2 regions of the Arthrobacter sp. AK01 genome follow, and region 2 is predicted to be linked to the other one. Evidence: predicted binding sites of a transcription regulator. Region 2 holds the regulator's gene; the other holds the start of a gene.

Region 1 (3,405 bases), on a different contig from region 2:
CCAAGGACCTGGTGGCGTTGCAGAATGACATTGCATCGCTCAACAAACGCCGCTCGGACCTTGAGGATGTTGAGCTCGAAATCCTGGAGCGACTGGACACGCTGCGTGAGCGGCAAACAGCCCAGCAGGCGATCGTTGACGATATCCAAGGCTCCTTCGGCAGCATCCGTGCCGAACTCGATGAAGCCATTGCTGAAATCGCGGCTGAAGAAACCGTGGTTCGTGGACAGCGGGCAGCGTTCGCCGATTCCCTGGACGGGGGAGTGCTCGCCGTCTACGAGAAGACCATCGCCAAGCGTGGCGTCGGTGCCGCCCGGCTGTTCCATGGGAAGTCCGAGGGGTCGGGCATGATGCTCAGCCCTGGCGACTTGGCCGAAGTCAAGGCCGCTGCTGAAGACGACATCGTCTTCTGCCCGGATTCCGGTGTCATCCTGGTCCGTTCGGCCGAGTGGAACTGACCGGCCCCTACATCAGCTGGACAGGATGATGTTGAGCGCGTGCGGCTTCCGGGCCGTGCCCTCAACAAGCTCCGCAGTCCAGACTTCGCCGGCGGCCTTCAGGAGCTGATCCGGAGTTGCAGGAGCTTTGCCGCGCCTTGTCAGCAAGTGCCGCGCCAGCTCGCCACGCGTGTGCTTGGCGAAGTGGCTCACAACGGTCCGTTCGCCGTTTGCTTCATTGAACACATTGACGTTGACGGTCTGCGCCGTAGGGGGAGCCCATGCTGCGGCGTAGGTGCTGGAGCGGCAATCCACCAGGAGATGGCCCTCGGCACGTGAGGCGAGGGCTGCGCTAAGTTGCGGCTTCCAATAGGAGGCGAGGCGTCCGACGTCGGGCAGCGCAGTTCCCATGGACAGCCGGTAGGCGGGTACATGGTCACCAAAGCCGATGGCGCCCCAGAGGGCGGAGACCACAAGGATCGACTCGGTCGCCTTACGGCGCTGTGTTGGCGTCATGGTGTTGTAGCCCAGGGCATCGTAGAGAACCCCGGAATAGACCTGGTGTGCCGGCGCTGCCGGTTCCGCATGGAGTCGGGTATTGCGTTCGACGTCGTCGCGCAGCGATGCACCGACGCCCAGCAACGCGAGTGCGTCCTCGTGCGCGCTCACGCTACCCAAAGCTTCCAGCACCTTTGCCCGATATGGATTCAGTTCCGGAAAGCTGAGCGACTCCCAATCGATGGCGGGACCTTTGGGAGCGGGGGTCTTGCCTTCGGAAGGCGGCAGCAGAATCAGCACCAGTCGATATTACCGGGGACTTTGGCCGGTCCCAACGCCGGTAGACTGGACGGCGGATGGGTCGACCAGGCGGTCGCGCGTCATGAAAGTGGCTCGAGGAACGTCCGGGCTCCGCAGGGCAGGGTGGTGGGTAACGCCCACTCGGGGTAACCCGCAGGCCAGTGCCACAGAGAACAGACCGCCTGCGCCGCATGGTGTTTGCATCACGCGGCAGCAGGTAAGGGTGAAACGGTGGTGTAAGAGACCACCAGCTCCCTGGGTGACCGGGGAGGCTAGGTAAACCCCACCCGGAGCAAGGCCAGACAGGACACGTTCGAGGGCTGCTCGCCCGAGTGTCCGGGTAGGCTGCTGGAGGGCGTCGGCAACGGCGTTCGTAGATGGATGGCCGCCACTCCTCTGCCGGTAACGGCAGGGGATGACAGAACCCGGCGTACCGGTCGACCCATCCATTTATGACTGCCGCAAAACCGGCGTGTGAGTGATTTCACGCCTTCGGGCGGCCTATGCTCCTTCCTTCCGCCTTAGAATGGTTACTGAACGTAGATGTTCTGCCGCCGGGACTGCGTTCGCAGCCGGCGGATTTTTCTTTGCTCTCGTTCAAGGCGCTGTGGGTGGACCGAAGCCCGCTGGCGCATGTGCCGCAGGACTACTCCGGGCGGCCGCTGCCATCTGCATACGAGGACGTATGTGGTTGACCCAAGGAAGGTAGTTCTGTGAGCCAGACGTCAGATTCTTGTCTTGATAAGTGGATGGGCCGGGAGGCTCTCGCCGAGGCCATGATTCCGGTGATCGGCCGGTTGTACCGGGAAAACAACGTGGTCACCAGCATCCACGGCCGCAGCCTGATCAACAAGTCCACCATGAACATCCTTAAGGCGCACCGCTTTGCCCGCCGGATGAGCAACCACGAGCTCCTGCTCGAAGAGACCGCACCCCTGCTGAACGCCCTGTCAGAGCTGGAACTCGGCGCAGCAGCCATTGATATTGCACGCTTGACCGAGAAGTTCCGGGCTGAAGGCAATGGCGCCTCCTTGGATGAGTACCTGCGAGCAGAGCTCGCTGAGATCGTGGGAAAGCGCGGCGCTGACGACCGCACCAGCACCGACGTCGTTCTTTACGGCTTTGGCCGCATCGGTCGTCTCCTGGCCCGCATCCTCATTGAGAAGGCCGGCGGTGGCCACGGCCTGCGACTCCGCGCCATCGTGGTGCGCAAGGGCGCTGAGAACGATCTTGTGAAGCGTGCCAGCCTGCTGCGCCGCGACTCCGTGCATGGTTCCTTCGAGGGCACCATCCGCGTGGACGAGCAAGCCAACACCATCACCGCCAACGGCGTGCAGGTCCAGGTCATCTACTCGGACAACCCCGCCACGGTGGACTACACGGCCTACGGCATCAAGGATGCCCTGGTCGTGGACAACACAGGCCGCTGGCGCGATGCCGAAGGCCTCTCCCAGCACCTGCAGAGCAAGGGCGCTTCCCGCGTCCTGCTCACCGCGCCGGGCAAGGGCGACCTCAAGAACATCGTTCACGGCATCAACCACAAGGACATCGCGGATGAGGACAAGATCGTCACCGCCGCGTCCTGCACCACCAATGCCATCACACCCGTGTTGAAGGCCATCAACGACAAGTTCGGCATCATCCACGGCCATGTTGAAACGGTGCACTCGTTCACGAACGACCAGAACCTGATCGACAACTTCCACAAGGGCGATCGCCGCGGCCGCTCCGCAGCGTTGAATATGGTCATCACCGAGACAGGCGCCGCAAAGGCTGTAGCCAAGGCGCTCCCGGAACTGCAGGGCAAGCTGACCGGCAACGCCATCCGCGTTCCGACGCCGGATGTTTCCATGGCCATCCTGAACCTCAACCTTGAAAAGGGCACTACCCGGGATGAGGTCAACGACTTCCTCCGCGAAATGTCCCTGCACTCGGATCTTCGCAAGCAGATCGACTACATCGATTCTCCCGATGTTGTTTCCACCGACTTCGTTGGCTCACGCCGTGCGGGCATTGTTGATGGCCTCGCCACGATCTCCAATGACAAGAACCTCGTACTGTACGTCTGGTACGACAACGAGTTCGGTTACTCCTGCCAGGTAGTCCGCGTCATGGAGGAAATGGCCGGCGTCAACCCGCCGTCGTTCCCGGCCCGGGACGTCGTGGCTCC
Region 2 (3,405 bases):
CTGAACTGCCGCCGTCGTTCCCTGAACGGCGGGCATGTGAGCAGAAGGCCGCGGCGAATCCCTGGTGGATTCCCGCGGCCTTCATCATGAAGGCGTAAGCCAACATGATGATTTTTGCTGTGAGCCTCAAATACCTGCGTGTGATCGACTGCAGCGTCAGACCCGGGAGGTACGGTGGAAGCAGAACCACGCTGGGGGCAGGGTCATTTTGCTGATCCCGGCGGCCGCACCAGCAGTCGAACAAGCAAAGGAATGCCATGAGCAACCCTCCGTACCCGCCGTCAAACCCAGGCGATGCCAACCAGCCAGAGCAGCCAGGCGGCCAGCCCGCTGCGCCGCAGTACGGCCAACAGTCACCCGTCGCGCCGCAGTACGGCCAGCAGTCACCCGCCGCGCCGCAGTACGGCCAGCAGTCACCCGCCGCCCCGCAGTACGGCCAGGCGCCCGCCGCACCGCAGTACGGCCAGGACACCAACTGGCCAAGCCAGCAGCCCGGCCCCACCACTGTGCCGCAGATGGTCAACATCGCTTTCTGGCTGATCGTCGGAGCCGGAGCGATTTGGCTCATCTCCATCCTCATTGGCATGGCGGCCCTGAGCGATCCCACGATGCGCAGCATGGTGGAAGACCAGATGGCTGCCGGCGGTGCTGCGGACGTCAGGTTCGAAGACGTCCAGGGCTTCATTATCGGAGTCATGGTGGTAGTGGGGATCATCGGTGCGGGCCTCTACGCACTCGTGGCCATCAACGTCCGCAAGGGCCGGAACTGGGCCCGGATCCTTGGAACGATCCTCGCCGCGCTCTCCATTTTCGCCCTCTTCCCGTTGAGCCTCGCGACGCTCTCCGCACTCCTGGGAATCGCCGCAATCGTCCTGCTCTACCTGCCGGCGTCGGCTCCTTACTTCCGTAAGGCCCAGCCGTTCGGCAACGCATACCAGAACCCTTACGGCCGCTAAAGACGCGGGACTCCAAGCACTAAACGCGGGCGCGGACCCGGCGAAGGCTAAACAGCCTGGCCCGGTGTCTGCGCCCGTTGTGCGTGGTAGGCCAGAATCTGGAGCTCGGTGGCCATGTCCACCTTGCGGAGGTTCACATGCGGTGGAACCTGCAGCAGGACTGGAGCGAAGCTGAGGATGCTCCGAATTCCGGCGGCAATCACGCGGTCGCACACAGCCTGGGCCACCGTGGCAGGCAGCGCCAGCACCACCATATTCGTGTGGGTACGCTCCAGGACCCGTTCGAGTTCGGCTGAGTCGCTGACCCGCAGCCAGCCCACTTCATTACCAATCACCATGGGATCGGCGTCGAAGATGGCTACGACGTCAAAGCCCCGGGATTCGAAGCCGCCGTACCGTGCCAGTGCCTTGCCGAGGTTACCGGCGCCGACGATCGCGACCTTCCAGTCGTGCGTCAGGCCAAGCGCGGCCGCTATGTGGCGACTCAGGTACTGGACCTCGTAACCAACACCCCGGGTTCCATAGGAGCCCACGTAGGAGAGGTCCTTGCGGAGAGTGGATGAGCTGACGCCCGAGGCCTCAGCCAGCGCTTCGGAAGAAACCCGTTCCACGCCCTCGGCCAGAAGAGAGTTGAGCGCGCGCAAATAGAGGGTCATCCGGGCCACAGCCGCGGGCGGGATCTGCTTGGCGGCAGGTTCGTTGTCCCCGGTTGTTGCTTCCGGTGACGGTTCCAGCGCAGTCACGGTATTCTCCATTGCGTCGCTTTGTTGTTCCACTCTATGACCCCCGGCCGGACTCAACAAAAGCCGTTACTTACGGGTAACCGCACCCTCAGCCCTCCAGGACTTTCTTCAGGGTTCGGCTCAACCGCTGCTCGTCGATCTTCCAAAAATCCCGTTGGACGCCATCCACCAGCACTACGGGAATCTCTTCGGCAAACCGTTCCTGCAGTTGGGGATCGTCGTCGATCCTTTGCTCCGTCCACTGCACACCCAGGCTTTTCGTTACACGTTCGACGGCGGCACGCGCCTCCGTGCAGAGGTGGCAGTCAGCTTTGGTGAGGAGGACGACGTCGGGAATAGCCATGGGATAACGGTAACCGCCCGGATCCCCTCCCGGGCGCCGTCAGCGCGAGGCGCCGGCGATTGACTAGACTCAAAGCATGCCCGAGGAGAAGAACGCCGCTGTGTTCGCGGATGCCAAAGTGCAGAAGCGTACTGGCGAAGCCGCATTCTTCGATGTCGACAACACGTTGATGAAGGGCGCGAGCCTCTTCCACGTGGCCCGCAAAATGTATGAGCGCAAGGCATTTACGCTCCCCCAAGCTGCTGGTTTCGCCTGGAAGCAGTTCAAATTCGTCATGCGCGGCGAAAACATGGAAGACGTCCACGCAGTGCGCGACTCCGCCCTTACCCTCGCCGCCGGCATCACCGTGGATGACATCAAGGCATTGGGCGAAGAGGTCTACGACGAAATGATCGAGTCGCGGATCTGGCCCGGAACCAAGGCCTTGGCGGAACAACACCTCAGGGTCGGCCGGAAGGTGTGGCTTGTGACGGCAACACCCATCGAGGTTGCCACGGTCATTTCCACACGGCTCGGCCTGACGGGCGCCCTTGGCACAGTGGGCGAAGTCGAAGACGGAATGTACACAGGGAAACTTGTGGGTGACATCCTGCACGGGCCCGCAAAAGCCGTCGCCGTTCAACTCGTCGCCGACCGGGAGGGCCTGGACCTGGAGCACTGCTGGGCCTACAGCGATTCAGCCAACGACATTCCGCTGCTGACCATGGTGGGGCACCCCGTAGTGATCAACCCGGATGCCAAGCTCCGCAGGCACGCCCGCGAGAACAACTGGCCCGTGTACGACTTCCGTTCCGGTCGCCGCGCAGCAACGCTGGGCCTAAAGGCCGCCACCGTCGGCGGAGCGATCTACGGTCTGTGGCGAGGATTCTCAAGGTTCCGCGGCCCCCGCATCTGACCCCCTCTCACCAAACAGCCCCTCCCGGCCAACCCCCTCTCACCGCATGAGTTCAGCCACAGCGCCTGTGGATAACTTCTGCACGTGCTGGGCTTCTTGGGCAACAATGCCCGTATGCAAAAACCGTCGCCCGTTCCTGCCTTGCTGGCTTCTGCCCCCTTCACCATTGACGAGGCCAAGGCTGCGGGCTTGGAGCATGCGCAGCTCCGAAATCGAAACTCATTCGAAAGTGTCAGCCAAGGAATCTACCGTCCCACCAATTGGGACTTTGACCTGACGGAAGCTGCGCGATCCCTCTCAGCGGCGAGTCCTGGCGCATGGATCTCCCATGTGACCGCCGCCAGGATACACGGCCTTTTCCTCCCGCCGTGGCTGGCCGATTCACATGAACTGCACCTCAGTAAGCCAACGAAACTCCCCTCAGCGCGGCGACGAGGCATCATCGGACACACGGTGATCGTGGACGAA

What was found. The regulator Rex, encoded in region 2, represses fermentation and respiration genes when NADH is low (regulators of the CRP and FNR family bind a similar motif). The targets are predictions, from matches to a motif close to CTTGTGAANNNNTTCACAAG.
Region 1: a site for Rex is predicted at 1,707-1,726, ahead of LN996_RS20730 (glyceraldehyde-3-phosphate dehydrogenase). Genes of this name have one in related genera too.

The regions. Positions count from the first base shown of each region.
Region 1 covers NZ_JAJOHP010000084.1:2,803-6,207, reverse strand. Annotated here, with positions in the region: gene LN996_RS20745 (zinc ribbon domain-containing protein) at 1-458, shown strand, start outside; gene LN996_RS20740 (YaaA family protein) at 471-1,235, opposite strand; RNA gene rnpB (RNase P RNA component class A) at 1,293-1,684, shown strand; gene LN996_RS20730 (glyceraldehyde-3-phosphate dehydrogenase) at 1,949-3,405, shown strand, end outside.
Region 2 covers NZ_JAJOHP010000032.1:42,016-45,420, reverse strand. Annotated here, with positions in the region: gene LN996_RS12885 (hypothetical protein) at 258-956, shown strand; gene LN996_RS12880 (redox-sensing transcriptional repressor Rex) at 1,004-1,711, opposite strand; gene LN996_RS12875 (glutaredoxin family protein) at 1,788-2,042, opposite strand; gene LN996_RS12870 (HAD family phosphatase) at 2,119-2,937, shown strand; gene LN996_RS12865 (DUF559 domain-containing protein) at 3,052-3,405, shown strand, end outside.